3 regions of the Zoogloea oryzae genome follow, and region 2 is predicted to be linked to each of the others. Evidence: predicted binding sites of a transcription regulator. Region 2 holds the regulator's gene; each other region holds the start of a gene.
The links. The regulator FliA, encoded in region 2, starts transcription of late flagellar genes. The targets are predictions, from matches to a motif close to CTAAAGTTNNNNNNNNNNNNGCCGNTA.
Positions count from the first base shown of each region.

Region 1: QQK25_RS15820 (chemotaxis protein) is a predicted target of FliA. The motif match lies at 2,176-2,202, and genes of this name have one in related genera.
Region 3: QQK25_RS06470 (flagellin N-terminal helical domain-containing protein) is a predicted target of FliA. The motif match lies at 3,169-3,195, and genes of this name have one in related genera.

Region 1 is NZ_BSPX01000053.1:22,047-29,566, forward strand. Features, by position in the region: gene QQK25_RS15810 (fused response regulator/phosphatase) at 1-261, shown strand, start outside; gene QQK25_RS15815 (methyl-accepting chemotaxis protein) at 422-2,101, shown strand; gene QQK25_RS15820 (chemotaxis protein) at 2,265-3,233, shown strand; gene QQK25_RS15825 (chemotaxis protein) at 3,250-4,203, shown strand; gene cheY (chemotaxis response regulator CheY) at 4,219-4,617, shown strand; gene cheZ (protein phosphatase CheZ) at 4,645-5,502, shown strand; gene QQK25_RS15840 (chemotaxis protein CheA) at 5,540-7,507, shown strand.
Region 2 is NZ_BSPX01000038.1:37,010-44,529, forward strand. Features, by position in the region: gene QQK25_RS13245 (flagellar hook protein FlgE) at 1-439, opposite strand, end outside; gene QQK25_RS13250 (flagellar hook assembly protein FlgD) at 453-1,133, opposite strand; gene flgC (flagellar basal body rod protein FlgC) at 1,158-1,568, opposite strand; gene flgB (flagellar basal body rod protein FlgB) at 1,579-1,983, opposite strand; gene flgA (flagellar basal body P-ring formation chaperone FlgA) at 2,321-3,007, shown strand; gene flgM (flagellar biosynthesis anti-sigma factor FlgM) at 3,099-3,410, shown strand; gene QQK25_RS13275 (flagella synthesis protein FlgN) at 3,417-3,893, shown strand; gene motD (flagellar motor protein MotD) at 3,993-4,859, opposite strand; gene QQK25_RS13285 (flagellar motor protein) at 4,864-5,604, opposite strand; gene QQK25_RS13290 (RNA polymerase sigma factor FliA) at 5,625-6,398, opposite strand; gene QQK25_RS13295 (MinD/ParA family ATP-binding protein) at 6,518-7,303, opposite strand; partial or broken gene flhF (flagellar biosynthesis GTPase FlhF) at 7,305-7,520, opposite strand, start outside.
Region 3 is NZ_BSPX01000013.1:35,311-42,830, reverse strand. Features, by position in the region: gene fliS (flagellar export chaperone FliS) at 1-168, opposite strand, end outside; gene fliD (flagellar filament capping protein FliD) at 190-1,584, opposite strand; gene QQK25_RS06475 (flagellar protein FlaG) at 1,790-2,173, opposite strand; gene QQK25_RS06470 (flagellin N-terminal helical domain-containing protein) at 2,250-3,074, opposite strand; gene QQK25_RS06465 (glycosyltransferase) at 3,363-6,986, opposite strand; gene QQK25_RS06460 (NAD-dependent epimerase/dehydratase family protein) at 6,995-7,520, opposite strand, start outside.

The sequences.
Region 1 (7,520 bases), on a different contig from region 2:
TTCGAACTGACCCTGCGTCAGAGCCTCGACCGGGCGCCGATGCTGCACATCGGCTGCGTCGATACCGGCCCCGGTTTCGACCACGAGCAGCAGGTGGCGGAAGCCATGCGCGAGCCGACCACCGAAGAAATGCTCAAGGGCCACGGCCGCGGCATTCCGCTGCTGCTGCGGGTCTGCGAGGACGTGCGCTACAGCGGTTCCGGCAACCGGGTGGACGTGGTCTTCCGCCTTGCCGAACGGGGCGCCGACGGGCTCAAGTAGCGCCGGCGGTGTCTCTCCTGTCGGTCTCCCTTAAGTTCCCCGGGGGCCTGTCGATAAGAACGTCGATATTGTGGGCCGCCCAACCGGGCTGCCCGTCGAGTTGCCGGTAGCGCGCTGCGCTGTCCGGTCTTCGTTCGAGACAGGGGAGTGGCCGGACATCATGCGAGTTCAACTTGTTTCAGGCGCCATCGGATCGTGCGCAGCCATTGGTGCCGCGGGAGCCGGGCTGGCCTTCGGGGCTCCGCTGACGGCCGGCTTCGTGGGCGTGAGCGTGGCCCTCGGGGTCTTCATCGGCGTGGCGACGATCATGGCCTGTCGGGTGCTGTTCGTGCAGCCCCTGGGCGAGATGCGTGACACCATCCGGGCGATGCAACGGGATGGCGACCTTTCCCGCCGCGCGCCGGTCTCCGGCGGCCACGTGGGCGAGGTGGAGCTGGTCTTCAACGAGCTGATCGAGAGCCTGCAGGGCATCGTCGGCAAGGTGATCTTCGACGCCCAGCGGGTGTATGAGGCGGCCGACCTGCTGTCGGGCTACGCCGGCCGGGTGGCGGAAGGCTCCTCCGGGCAGCGCGACGCGGCCGAGAGCATGGCCGTGGCGATCGAGCAGATGACCGCCGGCGTCAATGCGGTGGCCGACCACGCCAGCCAGACGGCGGCCAACGCCCAGGCGGCGCGGGAGCTGTCGGTGCAGGGCGGCGAGGTGGCGACCAGCGCCTCGCGGGAGATCGAGCGCATCGCTGCCTCGGTGGCCGATTCGGCCCGGGTGATCGCCTCGCTGGGCGAGCGCTCCGAGGCCATCAGCGGCATCGTCAAGGTGATCCACGAGATTGCGGACCAGACCAACCTGCTGGCGCTCAATGCGGCGATCGAAGCCGCCCGGGCCGGCGAGCAGGGGCGTGGCTTCGCGGTGGTGGCCGATGAAGTGCGCAAGCTTGCCGAACGCACCTCGTCGGCGACCCGGGAGATCGGCAGCATGATCTCGGCGATCCAGTCCGAGACCAAGAGTGCCATCGCCGCCATCGACGTGGGCAGCGTGCAGGCCCACGCCGGGGCCGACCTGGCGCGTCGGGCAGCAAGCTCGCTGGACCAGATCAACCAGGGCGCGCTGCAGACGATGGAGAAGATCGACGCGATCGCCGTCGCCATCACCACCCACAGCCACGAGGCCGAGCAGATCGCCGGCCACGTGCGGCAGATCATGGAGATGGCCGGCCACAACTCGGAAGGCGCGCGGGAAACCCTCGCCGAGGCCACCAGCCTGCGTGATCTGGCGGTGAACCTGAAGGAGATCCGCCGCGTCTTCAAGCTCGGGCCGGCGGGCGAACAGGCGATGGTGGTACACAAGAAGATGCCCGACATTGTCCGCGAAGCCTCCCGCCAGATCAGCGAGATGCTCGAGCGGGCGGTCGCCAGCGGGCAGATCAGCGAGGCCGACCTGTTCGACGAAGCCTACAAGCCGATCCCCAGCACCCGTCCGCAGAAATACAGCACCCGCTTCGATGCGCTCACCGACCGGCTCTTCCCCAGCCTCCAGGAGCGCCTGCTGGACGGCAACGGCGAGATGGTCTATGCCATCGGCACCGACCGCAACGGCTATGTGCCGACCCACAACAAGCGCTTCTGCCAGCCGCTCACCGGTGACTACAACAAGGACATCGTGGGCAGCCGGACCAAGCGGATCTTCGACGATCCGGTGGGCAAGCAGTGCGGCAAGAACGAGATGCCCTTCCTGATCCAGACCTACCGCCGTGATACCGGCGAGATCATGCACGACATCTCTGCGCCGATTTACGTGAACGGCCGCCACTGGGGCGGTTTCCGGATCGGTTACAGGGCCTGACGCGCGGTGCGGCATGACGCGTCCTGCGGGGGCGCGCGGGTGCTGCGGCCGCTCTCGAAGAGGCGCTTCCCAGCCTCAAGATTATTCTTACCCCGCCGATATTTATTTCAAGTCGAAGCTTGCCCCATCAGGGTGGCAGGCGGTCCACGACGGAGATCGAGTGATGTCGGAACTTCTCAAGAACATTGACGCGCGTACCCGGCTGGCGGGCACCAACAAGCTGGAAATCCTGCTGTTCACCCTTGGCCTGGATTCACGCACCGGCCGGCGCGAGACGTTCGGCATCAACGTCTTCAAGGTGCGCGAGGTGATGCGCACGCCGCCGATCACCGCCGCGCCCGAAATGCCGTCGTCGGTCGAAGGCATGGTCAGCCTGCGGGGCGTGCTGGTGCCGGTGGTCGACCTGGCCAAGTATGCCGGGATGGGCATCGATACCCCCCGCGACATCATGATCGTCACCGAATACAACGGGCACACCCAGGGCTTCCTGGTCGAGGCGGTGGATACCATCCTGCGCCTCGACTGGTCGCAGATGCGTGTGCCGCCCGACATGCTCACCGCCAACCTGGGCGGGCTCGTCACCGCGGTGACCGAACTGCCCGGCCCCAAGCTGGTGATGCTGCTGGATGTGGAGAAGGTGCTCTCCGAGACCACCCGCTACGACGACGAGTTCCTGTTCAAGGGCATCGAACCGATTGTGGCGGACGAGCCGGTCACGGTCTATTTTGCAGATGACTCGTCGGTGGCCCGCAAGCAGATCGAGCGGACTCTCGACGCCCTTGGCGTGCGCTACGTGGGTTCGGTCAATGGCCGTCAGGCCTGGGATGAGCTCGAGAAGCTCGCCTCGTATGCCAGCAGCAGCGGGCGCAAGGTCAAGGACATGCTGGCCCTGATCCTCACCGATGTGGAGATGCCCGAGATGGATGGCTACATCCTCACCAAGCGGATCAAGACCGATCCACGCTTCGAGGGGGTGCCGGTCATCATGCATTCGTCCCTGTCGGGCATGTCCAACCAGCAGCTCGGCCGTTCGGTCGGGGTGGATGAATACGTGGCCAAATTCGAGCCGCAGCGGCTGGCGGAGGTTCTGCGCCGCCTGATCACGCAGCACAGTGCGGCCAAGGCCGCGTGAGCGAAAGAGGAGCGAGATGAACATGGATCGTGTCGATCGCGGGTTGCTGGAGTCGGTGGACGCCAGGACCAAGCTGGCGGGTTCGAACCGCATGGAAATCCTGCTGTTCTCGCTGGGAACCCAGGAGATTTTCGGGATCAACGTGTTCAAGGTCCGCGAGGTGTCCCGGGCGCCCTTCATCACCAAGGCCCCCAATATGCCCGCCGGCGTGGAAGGGCTGATCTCGCTGCGGGGCAACGTGATCCCCGTGCTGGCCCTCGCCAAGGTGATGGACATTGCCGTGCCGGGCGAGCCCCTGGGCGGCTCGATGATGGTCACCGAGTACAGCAAGCGCACCCTGGGCTTCCTGGTGCACGAGGTGGATCGCATCATCCGCGTCGAATGGGACAAGGTCCGCGCGCCGGACAACGTCACCTCCAGCGGCCACCACTTCATCACCGCCATCACCGAGCTGCAGGACGGCAAGCTGGTGTCCATCCTCGATGTGGAAACCATCCTGGCGAGCACCTTCGGCGAGGCCGTGGTCGGCCAGATCCATCCCCTCGAAGGTGGCCACGACGTGAACATCTTCTTCGTGGATGACTCCGCGGTGGCCCGCAAGAAGATCGCCGAAACCCTCGACAAGCTGGGGGTTCGTCACAAGCACGCCCTCAACGGGCTGGAAGCCTGGACCCGTCTCGAAGGCATGGCGAGCCACGCCCAGCAGCGCGGCATCGATCTGCGCGAGGAGGTCAATCTGATCCTGGTGGACGCCGAGATGCCCGAGATGGATGGCTACGTGCTCACCCGCAACATCAAATCGGATGCCCGCTTCGAAGGCATTCCGGTTGTCATGCACTCGTCCCTGTCGTCCGAAGCCAATCGGGCGATGGGCAAGAGTGTCGGTGTCGATTCCTACGTCGCCAAGTTCGACGCCGACGTCCTGGCCGAAACCCTGCGCCCCCTGCTGATGCGTTCCTGCCGGGACTGAACGGAGATCAACAACATGTCGGACCCCAAGATGAAATTTCTCGTAGTCGATGACTTTTCCACCATGCGGCGCATCGTCCGCAACCTGCTCAAGGAGCTCGGTTTCACCAACGTGGACGAGGCCGAGGACGGGCAGATCGCGCTGCAGAAGCTCAACTCGCTGCCCTTCGATTTCGTGGTGACGGACTGGAACATGCCCAACATGGACGGCCTCACCTTGCTGCAGAACATCCGGGCCACGCCGGCCCTGAAGCACCTGCCGGTGCTGATGATCACTGCCGAAGCGAAGAAGGAAAACATCATCGCGGCGGCCCAGGCCGGTGCCAGCGGGTACATCGTCAAGCCCTTCACGGCGGCAACCCTTTCCGAAAAGCTCGAGAAGATCTTCGAGAAGATGGGCAAGAAGGCAGCCTGACGGCCCTCGACAGCACGGAGTTCCATCATGGCAAAACGTCTCAAATTTGACGAATCCGGTGACAGCGACGATCTGCAGGCGCTGTTCGACAGCATCTCCGGAACACCCTCCGCCGCGAGCGCCCAGCCGCGCCTCGAAGTGGTCGCCAGTTCTGCCGCCAGCCCCAGCGTCGCGGGGGGTGACGACGACGACCTGCAGGCGCTGTTCGATACCGTGGCGGAGGAATACACCGCCGAACACGACCACGACGCGCCTGCTGCCGGTGAGGCCCGTCCCCACAGCTGCGACAACGTATTCAACCGGATCGGCGTGATGACCCGTCAGCTCCACGATACCTTGCGCGAACTGGGCTACGACCGCAGTCTGCAGGAAGCCGCCCACGCCATTCCCGATGCCCGCCAGCGTCTGGCCTACATCGCCGAGATGACCGAGCAGGCTGCGAGCAAGGTGCTCAACGCCACCGACATCGCCAAGCCGATCCAGGACAAGGTGCACGCCGACGCCGAAACCCTGCGCGCCCGCTGGGACCGCCTCTACGCCCGACAGATGAGCGCCGACGAGTTCCGTGCCCTGGCTGGAGAAACCCGCGATTTCCTCGGCAGCGTGGTCAGCGGCACCCGCGAAACCAACGCCCAGCTGATGGAAATCATGATGGCCCAGGATTTCCAGGATCTCACCGGCCAGGTCATCAAGAAGGTCGTGGACCTCGCCCAGGGGCTGGAGCAGCAGCTGCTGCAGGTGCTCATCGAGGCAATGCCCGCCGAACGCAAGGCCGAGGCACCGGAAGGTCTGATGAATGGTCCGGTGATCAGCGCAGTCGGTCGGGACGACGTGGTATCGAACCAGGAGCAGGTGGACGACCTGCTCGAAAGTCTCGGTTTCTGAGCCGGCGAGCGCGGGCCAGACCGCAAGGAGCAATGCAATGAGCGATTTTTCCGGGATGGAAGACCTTCTGCAGGATTTCCTCGTCGAAGCGGGGGATCTGCTGTCCGGTGTGGATAACAAGCTGGTGGATCTCGAACGGGCGCCTGACGACAAGGGGCTCCTGAACGACATCTTCCGCGGCTTCCACACCATCAAGGGCGGTGCTGGCTTTCTCAACGCGGCCGAGCTGGTCACCCTGTGCCACCTCACCGAGAACCTCTTCGACCTCCTGCGCAACGGCGAACTCGTCGTGACGCCCGAGATCATGGACGTGATCCTGTCGTCCACCGGCTCGGTGCGCGACATGTTCGGCTATCTCGAGCAGGGCGTGCAGCCACCGGCTGCCGATCCGCACCTGATCGAGGATCTGCGCCGCGCCATCGCCGGCGAGCTGAGCCAGCCGTCATCGTCTGCTCCGGCGCCCGCCCCCGCGGCTGCGCCCGTCGCCGTCGCGCCGGCACCTGCGCCTGCTCCGGTGCTGTCCGGGGATGGCCTCGACTGGAACGAACTGCTCGAAGCCGTCACCGGCGCCCCGGCGAGCGCGCCGGCTGCGGCGCCCGTGCTGCAGGCCGTGCCTGCACCGGCACCCGCACCCGCGCCGGTGGTCATGCATCAGAGCGACGCCGAACTCGCCAGCAAGTCGCCAGAGGAAGTCATCAAGGCCGCCGTCGGCCGCCGTGCCTCCGACCGCCCCGGCGCCAGCGGCCCGGTGGGCCGCCGCGACACCGAGAAGACCCGCGACAACTCGATCCGCGTGGACACCTCGCGCCTCGACCAGGTGCTCAACCTGTCCGGCGAGATCGGCCTCACCAAGAACCGCCTCAACGCCCTGCGCAGCGACATACTCAACGGCCGCAGCGACACCGAGACCCTGCACGCCCTTGATCTGGCGGTGAGCCAGCTCGACCTGCTGGTGTCCGACCTGCAGAACGCGGTGATGAAGACCCGCATGCAGCCCATCGGCCGGCTGTTCCAGAAATACCCGCGCATCGCCCGCGATCTGGCCCGCAACCTGGGCAAGGACGTGGAGCTGGTGCTCTCCGGCGAAGACACCGAGATCGACAAGACGATGATCGAGGATCTGTCCGATCCGATCATCCACCTCATCCGCAACGCGGTGGACCACGGCGTCGAGGAAACCCAGGAGCGCCTCGCCAACGGCAAGCCCGAGAAATCCATCGTCCGCCTCGAAGCCCGCCAGGAAGGCGACCACATCGTGATCCTGGTGGCCGACGACGGCCGCGGGATGAACGCCGAGAAGCTGCGCGCCAAGGCGGTCGAGAAGGGCCTCATCACCGATGAGGAAGCCAACACCATGGACGAGCGCCAGAGCTACAACCTGGTGTTCCTCCCCGGCTTCTCGATGGCCAGCCAGGTGTCTGACGTGTCCGGCCGCGGCGTGGGCATGGACGTGGTGCGCACCAACATCCAGAAGCTCAACGGCTCCATCGACATCCGCTCGAGCATGGGCAAGGGCACCACCTTCATCATCAGCCTGCCGCTCACCCTGGCGATCCTCCCGGTGCTGCTGGTGCGTCTGGGCGATCAGCCCTTCGCCGTGCCCCTGTCGATGGTCCGCGAGATCCTCCCGATCGAGCCCGCCGAAGTGCAGGAAGTCGGCGGCCGCGCCACCATGGTCGTGCGGGGCGAAGTCCTGCCGATCATGCCGCTCTCGACCCTGCTGGGCTGGGAGCAGAACCAGACGCCCGAATACGGCGTGCTCATGCAGAGCGCCGAGCAGAGCTTCATCCTCGCCATCGACAGCTTTGCCGGCCGCGAAGACGCGGTGATCAAGTCCCTCGACGACTTCCGTCCGAAGGGTGTTGCCGGGGTCACCACCTTGTCCAACGGCCAGATCGTGCTGATCCTCGACATGAAAGAGCTTCTCGGCGCGATGGGCGACACCCGCGGCGTCTCCCGTCGAGTGCTCCTCGCCCACCTCGAACTGCCGGCCCTCGCGGCCTGATCGCGGAGTGAGA
Region 2 (7,520 bases):
CGTCGCCGAAGCTCAGCTGGATCTCGCCGCCCACGCCGGAGGGCAGGCCCTTGGCGTCGTAGGTGTTGCCGGTGAGGCGCAGGCCGCTGGAATTGACCACGTAGCCTTCCTTGTCCACATGGAACTGGCCGTTGCGGCTGTAGGTGATGGTGCCGGCGTCGCTCATCCGGAAGAAGCCGGCGCCATTGACCGCCAGATCCAGCGTGTTGCTGCTGGTGGAGATGTTGCCCTGGGTGAATTGCTGGGACACCTTGTTCACCGACGCGCCGATACCCACCTGGGTGGCGCTGCCGGCCGACAGCGACGCAGCGAAGACGTCCGCAAACTGGGCCGAGGCTTCCTTGAAGCCGACGGTGCCCGAGTTGGACACGTTGTTGCTGATGGCGTCGAGGGCCTTGGAGGCGATGGAAAGACCGCTCAAACCTTGCTGGAATGCCATTTTCTGTCTCCGCTTAGAGAATCTGCTTGATGTCGGCGAGGCTCACCAGACCGCTGCCCACGTCGAGGGACACGCTGCCGCTGCTGGTACGCAGGACGCTGTTCACCGTGGAGATCTGGAGCGCGACGGGCTTCAGGGTGGTGTCACCCCGGGTCGCGGCCACGCTGATGGTGTAGTTGCCGCTGGCGGCCTGGGCGCCATTGGTGGTGAGGCCGTCCCACGAGAAGTTGTGCACGCCGGCATCCGCATCGCCCAGTTCGAGCTTGCGCACTTCGAGGCCGTTGGCATCCTTGATCGTCACCGTCACCTTGTCCGCCGCGCTGGGCAGCTCGAAGCCGCCGTAGGTCTTGCTGCCGCTGGTCAGGCTGAGGCTGTTGCCAGCGACCATCACGCCCTTGCCGACCAGCGCCGCGGCCTGCAGCACTTCGCTGGACTGGCTGTTCTGGAGCATCGAGGCGAGGGTGGTGTTGAGCTTGTCGAGACCATTGACCGTCTCGATCTGGGCCATCTGGGAGGTCATCTGGGCGTTGTCGACGGGGTTGAGCGGGTCCTGGTTCTTGAGCTGCTCGGTGAGCAGCTTGAGGAAGCGGCTCTGGGCGGCGTCGGTCTTGGACGCGGAGGAGCTGGAACCCTTCTGCAGCGCGGCGATGACGTCGGCGGACGTCGTGGAGCCGGTGGAATTGACGGTGCTCATGATTGTTCAGCTTTCGGTGTCTGGTTACTGGCCGATGGCGAGGGTCTTTTCCATCAGGCTCTTGGCCGTGCCCATCATGTCGGCGTTGGTCTGATAGGCGCGGGACGCGGAGATCATGTTGGTCATCTCCTCGACCACATTCACGTTGGGCATCGTCACGTAGCCCTCGGGATTGGCGGCGGGGTTCTTCGGGTCGTACACCATGCGCATCGGCGCGGCGCTCTCGACCACCTGGGTCACCCGCACGCCCTGGGCAGCCACGCCGGCACCGGGCATCGGGGTGGCGGCAAACACCACCTGCTTGGCCTTGTAGGGCTGGCCGTCGGCGCCCACCACGCTGTCGGCGTTGGCCAGGTTGCTGGCGGTGGTGTTGAGGCGCATCGACTGGGCATGGAGCGCCGAACCGGCCACCTGGAAGACGTTGAGCATGCTCATGGCGATCTCCTTACTGACCCTGGACGGCCATCTGCATGGAGCGCAGCAGGCCGTTGATGAAGGTCACGCTGGCCTGGTACTGCACCGAGTTCTCGGCGAAGGCGGCGCGCTCGGTGTCCATATTGACCGTGTTGCCATCCACCGCGCCCTGCTCTTCGGTGCGGTACTTGAGGCTGGCTTCCAGCGGGCTGGCGGCACCGCCGGCGATGTGGCGCTTGGCGGTGGTCTTGAGGGGCAGGCCGCTGGTCGCGCCGCCGAGGGCACCCGCCAGGGCTTCGCGGAAATCCACGTCGCGGGCCTTGAAGTTGGGCGTGTCGGCGTTGGCGATGTTGGAGGCGATCACCTGCTGGCGGTAGGCACGGGCGTTCAGTGCGGTCTGGTGGAAGCGCAGCGTTTCGTCCAGTCGGTTCGTCATCTCTGCCAAGTCCTCAAGTTTGTCGCCGTGTCCGCCGTAAGTTTTCGCAGACTGGCTGGCAGCTACACCTTTGCAGCTTCCGTGCCAGTCATCTTATGAGCCGCCCGGCCCCGTCGATGGGCCGAACAGGCGGCAATTCGCGCCCCAATTCCCATCCCTGCCTCCGGGTTTTGCCTCCCCGCCCCTGCCGCTGCGGCAAAGTTTGCCGGCACCTGCCGCCTCACCGGCACGCCTGCCGGCCTGCCCGAATAGGGCCGGGAAAGCGTCTCTGTTTCTGCCGCCGGAGCAGGCGCCCACATGTTCCAATGGCGTCATCGATTTTCTCCACGCCCGCGCCGTGACCCGCCTGATTCCCCTCCTCCTCGTGCTTCTCTGCCTCGCCACGCCGGCCTTCGCCCGCCAGGACGCCGCACCGGTGCGCGCCGAGGTGGGCCGCTTCCTGGCCACGCAGACCCGCAGCCTGTCGGGCGAGGTGAGCATCCAGGTGGGCGAGTTCAGCGCCGACAACCAGCTTGCGCCCTGCCTGCAGCTCGAAGCCTTCCTGCCGCCCAACGGCCGCGCCTGGGGGCGGATCTCGGTGGGCGTGCGCTGTCTGGCGCCAGTGAGCTGGTCGGCGTGGGTGCCGGCCGACGTGCGCGTGAAGGGCCCATACGTGGTCACCAACGGGCCGCTGGCTGCCGGCCAGATCGTCAGCCCCGGCGACCTGCGCGTCGAATCCGGCGAACTCACCGCGATGGCCGCCGACCTGATCACCGACCCGACCCAGGCCATCGGCCAGGCGGCCCGGATCAGCCTCGGCGCGGGGCGTCCGCTGGCCGCCAGCCACCTGCGCCAGCAGCCGGCAGTGATGCAGGGCCAGCCGGTCAAGGTCGTCTCCGGCGGCGCCGGATTCCAGGTGGCCAACGACGGCGTGGCCCTCAGTTCGGCCGCCAACGGCCAGGCCGCCCAGGTGCGCCTGTCGAACGGACAGGTCGTGCGGGGCATCGCCCGCAGCGGAGGCGTAGTCGAAATCACGCTGCCATGAAACCGCCCCCATCCCGAAGGACTCCAATGGGTTAAAGTTTCATCTCCACGAGTCGTATACCCAGTCGACTTATGGATGAAAGGGCAATGCCGTGAAGATCGATAACTCTGTCAAAGCGACCAGCAATCTGCCGTCCGGCGAAGGCCGCGCACGTGCTGCCAAGGAATCACCGAAGACTCAGGATTCCGCGGGTGGCGAACGGGTCGAACTGTCGTCCCTGTCTGCGCGCCTGCAGCAGATGGAAGAAACCATCGCCAACACCCCCGTGGTGGATAGCGCGAAGGTGGACGAGATCAAACAGGCGATGAGCGAAGGGCGCTTCAAGGTGGACACCGAAAAGGTGGCCGACGGCCTCATCGACAGCGTGCGTCAGATGCTGAACGCACAAACCGCCAAGGCGTAAGCGGGCATGGCCGTCGATCCCGGCTTCCACGCTCGCCTCGCCCAGCTCATCCAGGACGAGCGCCGCGGCATGCGCGGCTTCGTCGCCCTGCTTGAGCGGGAAGAGGCCTTGCTGGTGCATAGCCAGATTGACGCACTCGCTCTGCTTGCCGAAGAAAAGACCGCGCTCTACCGCGCCCTCCAGCGCCTGTCCGACGACCGGGTGGTGATGTTTGCCCGCCTCGGCGCGAAGGTCACGAACGAGAACATCCGCATCGTGCTCGCCAGCAATCCCGAGGCCCTCGCAGCCTGGGAAGACGTGGTTGCCCTGGCCGAAGAAGCCAAGGAGCGCAACCGGGTCAATGGTCAGCTGATCACCCAGCGCCTGCAGAACAACCAGCAGGCCCTCACGACCCTCCTCGCCGCCGCGGAGCACCCGCAGATCTACGGCCCGGACGGTCAGTCCCGCCCCACTGCCGGCAGCCGCCACTTCGGTTCGGTCTGATCCTCCCGGCGGATCGTCTTGAGCTATTTCGTCCAGCTTCGGGGTTGATCGCCACCCGGCGTTGTTGCGTCCACGCCCGGCTAGACGCGGAGCCGCGCCCTACTGCGCCGGCGGAGTTTGAGGCTTCGCCTCGGCCTCGGGCGCAACGGGCACCGGCGGCGCGGCATCGGATGGCAGGATCGAATCGGCGATGCCGGACGCCCTCACCCTCGACTGCACCTCAGGTTCGACCACCCGCGATTCGATCAGGATCGTCACCCGCCGGTTGCGGGCGCGCCCCTCGGGCGTGAGGTTGTCGGCCACCGGACGCTGGTCGCCGTAGCCGGCAGCCGTCAGCCGCGCTGGCCGTACGCCGCTTTCCACAAACAGTCGCACCACGCTCGACGCCCGCACGGCCGAGAGCTCCCAGTTGGAGGGGAAAGCCGCGGTGGCGATGGGAATCGTATCGGTGTGACCTTCGACGGTGATCGGAAACTCCGCCGGCGCCACCACCTGCCCGACCGCCCGCAGGGCCGTGACGGCATCGCGGCCGAGCTGGGCCTCGCCGGGATTGAACAGCACGCTGGCGTTGATCTCGACGGTGATGCCAAAGGCGCCCTCGGTCACCCGCACCTGGCCATCGGCCACCAGTGGGGCGAGCACCTTGCGGATCTCCTCGGCCATGTTCTTGACGCGCTCGGCCTTGGCCTTGCGCGCCTCCTCCACCTCGGGGCTGGGCGGCGGCGGGCTGGGGCGGATCGACGGGATCGGGGCGGACGACATCTGGGCGTTGTTGGACTGCACACCGAGCTTGCGGAAGGCATTCACCACCGAATCGGACATGATCCGGTACTTGCCCTCGTTGATCGACGAGAGCGAATACATCACCACGAAGAAGGCGAACAGCAGGGTGATGAAGTCGGCGTAGGAGACGAGCCAGCGCTCGTGGTTCTCGTGCTCGTCCTCGTGCTTGCGGCGCCGCGCCATCGCCCTACCCCGCGTAGCCCTTGAGGCGGCTCTCGATGATGCGCGGGTTGTCGCCGTTGGCAATGCCGACGAGGCCATCCACCAGCATCTCGCGCATTGAGGTGAGGGTGCCGATCACGCCGAGGAGCTTCTTCGAGACCGGCAGGAAGATCAGGTTGGCCGAGCCGACGCCGTAGATCGTCGCCACGAAGGCCACCGCGATGCCGGAGCCGAGCTTGGAAGGATCGGAGAGGTTTTCCATCACGTGGATGAGGCCCATCACCGCGCCCAGGATGCCGATGGTCGGCGCGTAGCCGCCGGCGGCTTCCCAGATCTTGGCGCCCTGCTTCATCTGGCCTTCCCAGGTGTCGATCTCGACCTCGAGCACTTCGCGCAGGCGATCGGGTTCGACGCCATCGACCAGCAGCTGAAGGCCCTTCTGGATGAAGGGATCGTCGATGGCGGGGATCTGGCTTTCGAGCGCCAGCAAGCCTTCCTTGCGGGCCACGTTGCTCCAGCGGACAACCTCGGCGATCAGCGCATCGTGATCCAGCCTGGGCGGCACGAAGACCCAGCGGACCATCTGCATGCCCAGCCGGAAGACCTTGAGCGAGCTTTGCAGCATCACCGCGCCGAGGGTGCCGCCGATGACGATGAGGAAGGCCGTCGGCTGGATCAACGAGCCGACGTGGCCACCTTCGAGCACCTGCCCGACGAGGATCGCGGCCAGCGCGAGGGTGATGCCGATCAGGCTGATGCTGTCCATGGAAACGCCCCGGGCCCGGTTCAGCCGGCGGCCGGGCGACGGCCACGGCCGCGCCCCTCACCCTTGGCCTTGGGCGCCGTCTGGATCGCGCCGGAGATGCGCGAGCGCAGGCGGGCGATGGCCTGGCTGTGGAGCTGGCACACGCGGGATTCTGAGACGCCGAGCACTTCGCCGATTTCGCGCAGGTTCATGTCCTGTTCGTAGTAGAGGCCCATCACGGTCTTCTCCCGCTCGGGCAGATCGTCGATGGCCTTGATGAGCACGTCGCGCATGTTGCTGTCGAGGAGCAGCGTGAGCGGGTCGTTGCCCTCGAGGGTGATGTGGCGTTCAAGGTAGTCGTCGTCGCCCTCGCCGCTGAAATCCTCGAAGTACACCAACTGGTAGCCACGGGCCTCCTGCAGCATGTGCTGGTATTCGGCCAGGGGCACGCCCAGCGAGTCGGCCAGTTCGGCCTCGGTCGGATGCCGCCCGTTGGCCTGTTCGAGCTGATGCACCGCCGCCTCGATGCGCCGCATGTCCCGGCGCAGGCTGCGCGGCAGCCAGTCGTTCTCGCGCAGGCCGTCGAGCATCGAGCCGCGGATGCGCTGCACCGCGTAGGTCTCGAACTGCGCGCCGAGGCCTTCTTCGTAGCGGTTGATGGCGTCGAGCAGGCCCAGCATGCCGTTCTGGATGATGTCTTCCACCTGCACGCTGGCCGGCAGCTTGGCCATCAGGTGATAGGCAATGCGCTTGACCAGCGGCGCGTACTGGACGACGAGTTGCTCTTTATCGAGGGTGCCGGAAGCGGTGTACATCTTTCGTCTGCTTTCTGGTCGGGTTTTGGAGTCGCGCGGCGCTCACACTACTCATCGGCAACGATAGGCTTTCATGCAGCCGACGACACAAGATTTCACAATTTCACTTTTTGCCGATTTCAACCGGCCACGCCGGCCTGGGACGACCAGGCGCGCAGACGGCGGATGAAGGCCTGGGCACCTTCGGCCGGGTGACGGGCACCGAGAGGCGTGGTCATGGCGTCGGCCAGGGGGTCGCGCTCGACCTCACCGCGCCACACCAGGGGCAGCCCCACGTGACGGGCGGTGAAGTCGTTGAGGCTGGCAAAGAGCGCGGTGGCGTCGGCCCGGTCGCGGGCGCCGCTGACGGCGATCTCCAGCGATCCGGCGCCGGCGGCGGCCAGGCCCTTGATCCACTGGCAGGCACCGCGGGCACCGACACCGCTCGCTTCCACCACCAGCAGGCGACGGCCGGCGGCGCGGGCGAAGGGGGTGAGGCTGCGCACGTCGCCGACGGTGTGGATCGCCAGCAGATCGGCACGGCGCTGGAGTTCGGCGATGCCGGCTTCGAGGCGGGCGTGCGGGGTCTCGTCGAGGAGCGGCACGGCCAGCACGGTGGCGGCGGCCGGCACGACCCACAGCCCGTCGGCCACCTCACGCATGGTTTCGGTCACGTCGTGCTGGCCCTGCAGGGCGCCCAGCAGGTCGCCGCCGTCGGGGTAGCCGAAGGCCGCCAGCAGCGAGCCGCGGTCGGGTGCGTGTTCGTCGATGGCCACCACCCGGCGGGCCCCTTCGGTGAGGGCGGTGAGGGTCTGGACAGCCAGGTCCCGCGGCGAGCGGCCCGAGGTGAACAGCGCCACCACGGCCGACGGGGTGCGGCGGAACAGGCGGCGCAGGCCGGCGGCCTGATCGGAGGCGTGCAGCATCTCAAAGCCCTCCGCGCAGCTGGGCCACCCCGGTCTGCCCCGCGTTGGCCATCATCAGGCCGGCTTCGAGGGGGTCGAGCCGAAAGGGCGAGTTGGCGGGCAGTTCGCGCAGCGCCTGGTCGAGGAGCGCGTCGCGGTCGGGCAGGTGGAGGTCTTCCGGCACGCGCTGGCCGTTGGCGACGTAATACACATTGACCTGGTGGCGCACGGCCACGTC
Region 3 (7,520 bases), on a different contig from region 2:
GGGGACGTCCTTGTTCTCGAGGGCGATGGCGGCCGTCCCGACCTGCAGGATGGCGCCGTCGAAAAGCATGAGGATCAACTTGTGGGGGTCGGCGGTGGAAACGCCGGTTTCGACGCCTACTGCGCTGTAGGCAGCAGCGCCGCGACGGGCCGCGAGTCCAAACGACATGTAGTTGCTCTCCGGTCGGGGTTAGTTGCTGGCCATGCTGCTGAGAAGGCTCAACTGCTGTGACAGGTAACTGCTGGTGGTCGTCATGCTGGTCATGCTGGTGTCGAGCGCGGTGAACTTGGCGCGGTAGGTCTTTTCGATCATGGTCAGGCGCGTCTCGAAGGCGTCGATCTGATTGCCCATGGATTTGATGCTGCTGTTCAGGCCGTCGGTGCGGCTGGCGATCACCCCGTTGCTGGCGAGCAGGTTGGTGGTGGTCGTCTTCATCGTGCTGCCGAAGGCGCCGATCACTGCGGCGGTGGCCGAAAAGTTGGCGCTGGCCGCCTTGTCGAACTTGGCGCTGTCGATCTTCAGGCTGCCGTCGGTCTGAAAGGCGATGCCGATGTCGCTGAGGGTCTTGAAGGTGGCGCCGCTGAGCGAAGCGGGAACGCTGCCGATGGTGTTGCGCACCTGGGACTGGATGCTGCGCAGGGTCGAGTCGCCGTTGAGCACGGCCGCCGTCTTGGTGCTGGCGTTGTAGGCGCCCAGGTTTTTCAGCGAGGTGTTGAGGCTGTTGTAGGCGTTGATGAAGGTGTCGAGCTTGCTCTTCAGGTCGGTGTTGTCGCGGGTGACGGAGAGGGTGGTGGTGCCGGTCTTGGTGAGCTCGAGGTTCACCCCGTCAATGGCGTTGGTGATCGAGTTGCCGCTGGTGGCGATCGACACGCCCTGGATCTTCACCGCCGCGTCGCTGGCGGCGAGGGTCTGGTTGAAGGCGCTGGAGGCGGCGATCGGCGAGCCCGGTGCGGCAGCGTCGATGAAGGTGGCGGTGCCGCCGATGGTCACCGCGTTGGCGGTGCCGCCGGACGTGGCGGTGAGCAGCAGGTTCTGCTTGCCGCTGGTGTCGGTGACGATGGAGGCGCTCACGCCGGGCTCGGCCTTGTTGATGGCGTCGCGCACGGCCGCCAGGGTGTTCTGGCTGCTTTCCAGGGTGACGGTGGTGGTCGTGCTGCCCTTGGTGAAGGTGAGCGTGCGGCTGCTGTCGGTGCCGAAATCGAGCGCCGTGTCGCCGGCGGCGAAGGTCTTGCCCAGCGCGTAGCGCTGGCTGGTGGCCAGGGCGGTGACTTCGAGGGAGTAGCTGCCGGCAACCGCCGAGCTGGTCGTTGTTGCCGTTGCGATGGTCGAATCGGCAAGAGTTGCCTTATAGGCGGACAAAGATGCCGTTGCCGTGCTGCCGGTTGCCGGTGTCAGGGCCTTGGCGGCGGTCTGCAGGGTGGACAGCGCGCTCTTGAGCGTGCCGAGGGCGGAGATCTTCGATTCGTAGCTGCTCTGGCGCGACTGGAGTTTCGTAAGGGGCTGTTTTTCAACAGACATCAGCGAACTGACGAGCGATTCGACGTTGATTCCCGAGCCGACTCCAGCTGATGAGATTGTGGCCATGATGGACCCCTTGTGGTGCGGTGAAGCGATTGACGGAAATTACGACCGCACCCCGGAAAACTTGAGTGTGGTCGCGTGTTGTCAGTTGGAATGCATTAGTCGTGCCAGGTTCAGCTGTCCGGCATGTTGTGGCAAAAAAAATCCCACCTCGAGGGTGGGATCAAATCTGCGCCAGGGGAGGGTCTGGCGGCTTGGGGTGTCCGGATCAGGCCTGCTGTTTGACGAGCAGCCCCTGCAATTTGTCGAGCGCCTTGGCGATGGCCAGCACCTCTTCCGACGGAATCTGCCGGATGAGCTTTTTGGACTCGGTGTCCACCACCTTGACGATGGAGACGCCCAGGTCTTCGTCGATGGAGAACTGCAGGCTGTTGGCGGTCTGCTTGATGACGTCCTGGATCTGCTTGACCGCCTGGTTGAGTTGTTCGTTGCTCGGGGGCGCGACCTTGCCGGTCTGGGCGGTGCTCTGGGATGCCTGAACCGCGCCGGTGCTTGCGGCGTTCTCGGTTGCACGGGAGGCGCCGGCGCCCGTCGAGGCATTGACGGGTGGCACATACTGCGCGCTGCTTGTGCCGACTGGCTGGATGCTCATGCTCATCTCCCCCTTGTGCTGGCGGCGCCGCCGCCCTGTGGGCGGCCGCGCACGTCAGGGTTACGTCTGTATCGCGTTACTGGAGCAGGGACAGCACGTTGTTCGGCATGCTGTTGGCCTGCGAGACCATCGCGGTGCCAGCCTGCTGGAGGATCTGGGCGCGGGTCATGTTGGCGGTTTCCTTCGCGAAGTCGGCATCCATGATCCGGCCGCGGGACGCTTGCGCGTTTTCGGAGGCGACGGACAGGGTCTGCACGACCGAGCTGAAGCGGTTCTGGACAGCACCCCAGGTGGCGCGGGCGGTGTTCAGGTTGTTGATCTGGGTGTCGATGCTCGCAATCGCTGCGGTCGCGGCGCCGACGCTGGAGACGCTGCCGGACACCGCGGCGGACACGCCGGACAGGGTGACCGCGCTGCCCTGGACCGTGATGGTGTCGGTGGCGGCAGTGCCCGCGCCGACCTGGAAGGTCACGGCAGAGGTGAGGTTCAGCACGTTCTGGCCGTTGAAGGTGGTGCCGCCGACGACGCGCTGGATTTCCGACTGCAGCTGCTGGAATTCGGTGTCGAGGTTGGCCTGGTCACCCGAGGTGTAGGTGCCGTTGGCAGCCTGGACGGCCAGTTCGCGCATCCGCTGCAGGTTGTCGGTGACGGCCTGCATTGCCGATTCGGCGGTCTGCGCCATCGAGATGCCGTCGTTGGCGTTGCGGATCGCAACGTCGAAACCCTTGGCCTGGGAGTTCATGCGGTCGGCAATCGCCAGACCGGCAGCATCGTCCTTGGCGCTATTGACGCGCAGGCCGGAGGACAGGCGCTGGACCGAGGTCGCCAGGCTGGCCTGGGACGTGGAAAGGTTGCGTTGCGCATTCAGCGACATCGCATTGGTGTTGATAGTGGCAGCCATTTTGGTTCTCCTTAATTCCGTTCAAGATAAGCGACGAGGCTTAACTTTGGTTCGCCTTGCCCGGTGTGTGTAAGGCAACCGCCGTTGAATTCATTAACGGAGTTGGCTGGCGCTACTTTAGAAGAAATGTTGACATTTTCGTTTTCGTGTGCTTTGCGTTTTTTCTGCGGATTACCGCTTGGCTTTTGATAGCGGCTCAGAAAATCAAAGCTTTAGCACCAAAAATCACGAACCGGCGCGGTTTTCCGGCCGGTTGTCGATATGCTTTCGGGGTGGGGGCGATGCCCTTCAGGGGCCGTAGGCCGCAAACCAGCTTGTGGCGTGGTTTTCGAGGATGTAGCCGTCGCGCACCCAGGCCTGCAGCAGGCGCCCGGCGTGCTGCAGCGCGGCAGGGTCGGCGAGCTGTTCGCGGATCGTGCTGATCCACTTTTCGGGCTCGTTGGGCAGGCGGGTGACCGGGGCGTTCTGGTAGGGATAGATGTCGGTGCAGATCACCGGCCAGCCCATCGCGCCGTATTCGAGCAGGCGCAGGTTGCTCTTGCACTCGTTGAAGGCATGGATCTCGAGGGGGGCGATGGCCAGGTCCAGGTCGAGCCGGGCCAGGGCCTGGGGATAGGTGCGGAAGTCCTGCACGAAGCCGTGGGACTCGCGCACGAAGGGCTTGAGGGGCTCGGGGCACATGCCCATGAAGATCCAGTCCACCTCGTCGGCCAGGGCTTCGACCACCGGGTAGATGAGTTCCAGATCGCCCAGATGCTGCTGGGCGCCGGCCCAGCCGACGCGCGGCCTCTTGCGCGGCAGGCGCGGCGGGGCGACGTCGTTCCAGAGGGCGCCTTCGAGGCAGTTGGGCATGATCCGGATGTCGTCGATCATGTCGGCGCAGATGTCGGCCAGCGGCCGGGTGCTGACCACCAGCCGGTCGGCGAGGCCGAGGGTGCGGCGCAGGCGCGGGCGGGCGTCCTTGAAGCCGGCCTTGTAGAAGGAGTTCTTCTTGGGCAGCGCGGTGATCAGGTCGTCGATGGTGATGATGCGCCGCACCTGGGGCATGAAGCGCTTGTAGGCTTCGAGGGCGTCGGTCTGCGGATCGTCGAGCGGCTGGTGCATGATGATCGCGTCCGGCGCGGCGCGGGCCAGTTCTACGGGCGACAGGATGCGTACCGAGAAGGCCTTGGGCGGTTCGCAGATCATGGTCTGGGCGAGGCCGGCCTGGCCAATGGCGCGCAGCGGGGCGCGCAGGCGGTATTCGCCGGCGCCGCCAGTGAGCGGCACGCCGAGGATGCGGGGCCGGTCGTGGAAGTGGGTGTCCCAGTCGATGGGGGCCACATGCTCGGGCTTGAAGGGATCGGCGAGGCTCAGGTTGCGGTTGTAGGCCGGGTCGTGGGCGAGCTTCGGCAGCCAGCGTTCGAGCAGGCGGTCGTTGGCGGCCATCGCGCCCAGCAGGTCGGCGAGCATGCCGTCGGGCTTGCGCTGGCGGGCCTTGAGGGAGATGGCGTCGAAGTGGACCAGCATCGAGTAGGGCGTCCACACGATCTTGCTGCCGGCTTCGCGGGCGCGCAGGCACAGGTCGAGGGTGCCGTGGGAGAGCGGGAAGCCTTCGACGTCGATGCCGCCCAGCTGCTCGAACAGGCTGCGCCGCACGAGCAGGGCCGAGCCGCACACGGCGCTGACGTTCTGGTCGCACAGGGCGCGGGCCATGTAGCCTGGATCGGTGATCTCGAGGTCGTTGTTCCAGGGGCTGCCGGCGCTGCCGCGCAGGCCGAGCACCCAGCCGGTGTGCTGGACCTTGGCGGTTTCCGGGTAGGTGAGGCGCGGGCCGACGATGCCGACTTCCGGTCGCATGGCGAGGTCCATCATGCGGACGAGCCATTCGTCCTGCACGACGTGGGTGTCGTTGTCGAGGAACAGCAGGTAGTCGCCGTGGGCGGCGGCGGCGCCGGTGTTGGCCCCGCGGGCGTGACTGAACTCGCCGGGGCAGGCCACGACGCGGCAGCGGCCGGCCCAGCGGGCGTCGCTCTCCAGCCCGCGCAGGAAGGCGACGGCGTCGGGGTCGGTGCTGTCGTTATCGACGACGACGAGCTCGTAGTTCGGGTAATCGGTGCGGGTGGCGATGCTGTCGAGCAGCGGGCGCAGGTATTCCTCCCGGTCGCGGGTCTGGATGACGATGCTGACGAGGGGCGCGTCGGCCCAGCGGTATTGCACGCGACGGGTGCCGAAGGAGGCGCCGTCGTGGATCACCGCGTCGAGGCCGTGGCGGGCGAGGTGGTCGGCGAGGGCGGTCTTCTCGGCGGCCGGGTTCATGGTGCGCGCCGAGGCCCGAGGCAGGTGGGCGAGCATCTGGTCGATGTGGCCGATGGCGGCTTCGCCGGCGTGGTCGAGCACCCGCAGGGCGAGGTCGTAGTTTTCGGCGCCGCTGTGGCTGCCGTAGCGGCCGGCGGCCAGGAAGGCGTCCTTGGCGACCACCACGAAGCTGCCGAAGTAGGCCTGGGCGCGCAGCAGGTCGAGGTTGAAGTCGGGTTTGAAGCAGGGCTGGCTGTAGCGGCCGTCGGGTTCGCGGGTGTCCTCGTCGGTGTAGATGAGGCGCCAGTCGGGGCGGATGTTGATGTAGTCGGCGACGACCTGCAGGGTGTGCGGCTCGAAGGTGACGCCCGGCTCGATGCGGGCCAGCCAGCTGCCGGGCGAGGCGGCGGCCATCTCGTCGAGCACGTAGTCGATGTGGGCGGCGTCGCGCAGGGCAAGCCACTGCAGGTTGGGGATGTCACCGAGGCCATCCGGCGTGGGCAGCACGGTGGCGACGGTGAGCAGCCACTCGGGGTAGAGCTGCGCGGCGAGGCTGTCGAGGGTGTCGGCGAGGAGGTTCTCCTCGCCCGGATGGACGGCCATCAGCAGGTGGATGCCCGGGCGGTTCTTCCAGGTGAGCACCATGCGCTCGGCGAGCAGCTGGGCGTCGATCTCCTGCAGCGTGCGGCGGGCGCGCCAGGTTTCGTAGCGTTGGCGGGCTTCGATCTGGGCGGGGCTGTCGGCCGGTTTGGGCGGGCAGGCATGCACCGGCATGGCCTGGGTCTGGGCGACGAAGCGCTCGAGTTGTTGCCAGAAGCGGGTTTCGGTTGCCTGGTAGGTCTGCGCCATGCGGCCGACGGTCTGGCGGGCACGTTCGACCTCGGCCGGGCTGTCGTCGAGGGCGAAGCCGTCGTTGCCGAGTTCCTCGGCGCTCAGGAGGACGCCGTTGAAGTAGGGCGACGGAAGGATGATGGCGGGGCAGCCGCAGAGGGTGGCTTCGAGGGCGATGGCGGTGGATTCGAAGCAGTAAACCGCCTCGCTGCGGCGGAACAGGGCGGCGAGTTCTTCGTGGGTCTCGGGCCAGCTGGCGGTGATGAGCGTGGCGCGGGCGGCGAGTTCGGGATAGCACGCGAGGCCGGCCTGGTGTCGGCCCGGATAAAGCAGCACACCGCTTCGCCGGTGATCGTCGGGGTTGTCGAGGTTGTGGAAGCAGCGGGTGTCGATCGGCGGCAGGAACAGGATGTTCTCCGGATCTGCTCCCGGCGGCACGATGTTGCGCCCATAGCTGAAGACCAGCTCGGTGGATGCGAAGGCATGTTCGCCCCCGATCAGGCCGGCGCGGTTGAGGACGTAACGCACCACCGATCCGGCGTTGCGTGGGTTGCCGGGCACGATTTCGGGATAGACCACGATCGGCTCAAGCCCGGCCTCGCGGTGCTGGGCTTCAATCTCCGGGGAGAGCGTGGGCGTGTCGAGAGCGGGGTTGGTGACGGTCGGGAAGACGAATGCGTTCTCGCCAATCCGGTTGAGCGCGTGACACAGCAGGTGCAGCACCTTGATGCCGGCCGAGGTGCGGCGGTAGGCGGGGGCCTCGATGTAGTAGGGGCGGCGCGGGGTGTCGTAGAGCTTGGGCATGATCGGACTCAGGTGGCGAGGGCTTCGGCGGTCAGGCGGATGGCGTCCGGCAGCGCTGTCCAGGTGTCGAGGCCGAGTTCGCCGCGGGCACGTTGGGTAGCCGGGATGTAGCGGCTGCGGAGGGCGTTGTCGGCGGCCTGCCGGGCGATGCGAACGGGGTGGGGAGAGGCGAGGGTGTGGCGGACGGTCTCGGCGAGTTCTCCGATCGAGATCGCGCGGTCGGAGCCCACGTTGTAGGCGCGCCCGTGTTCGCCGCGGGCGAGTAGCTGCAGGAGCCAGATCGCCAGATCGGCGCCGTACAGGTAGCTGCGTAGCGGCGTGCCGTCGCCAGCCACCTGGATGGGGCGTCCGGCGAGGGCGTCTCCGATGAAATTGCCGATGGCGAAGTGGCCGTCCAGTGGCAGACCGGCGCCGACGAAGGCGAAGCAGCGGGCAACCGGGATGTTGATGCCGTGGGCCAGCCCGAACTGCAGGCTCCACTGTTCTGCCGCACGCTTGGCTTCGCCATAGGCGCTGCCGGGATGGCAGGCGTCG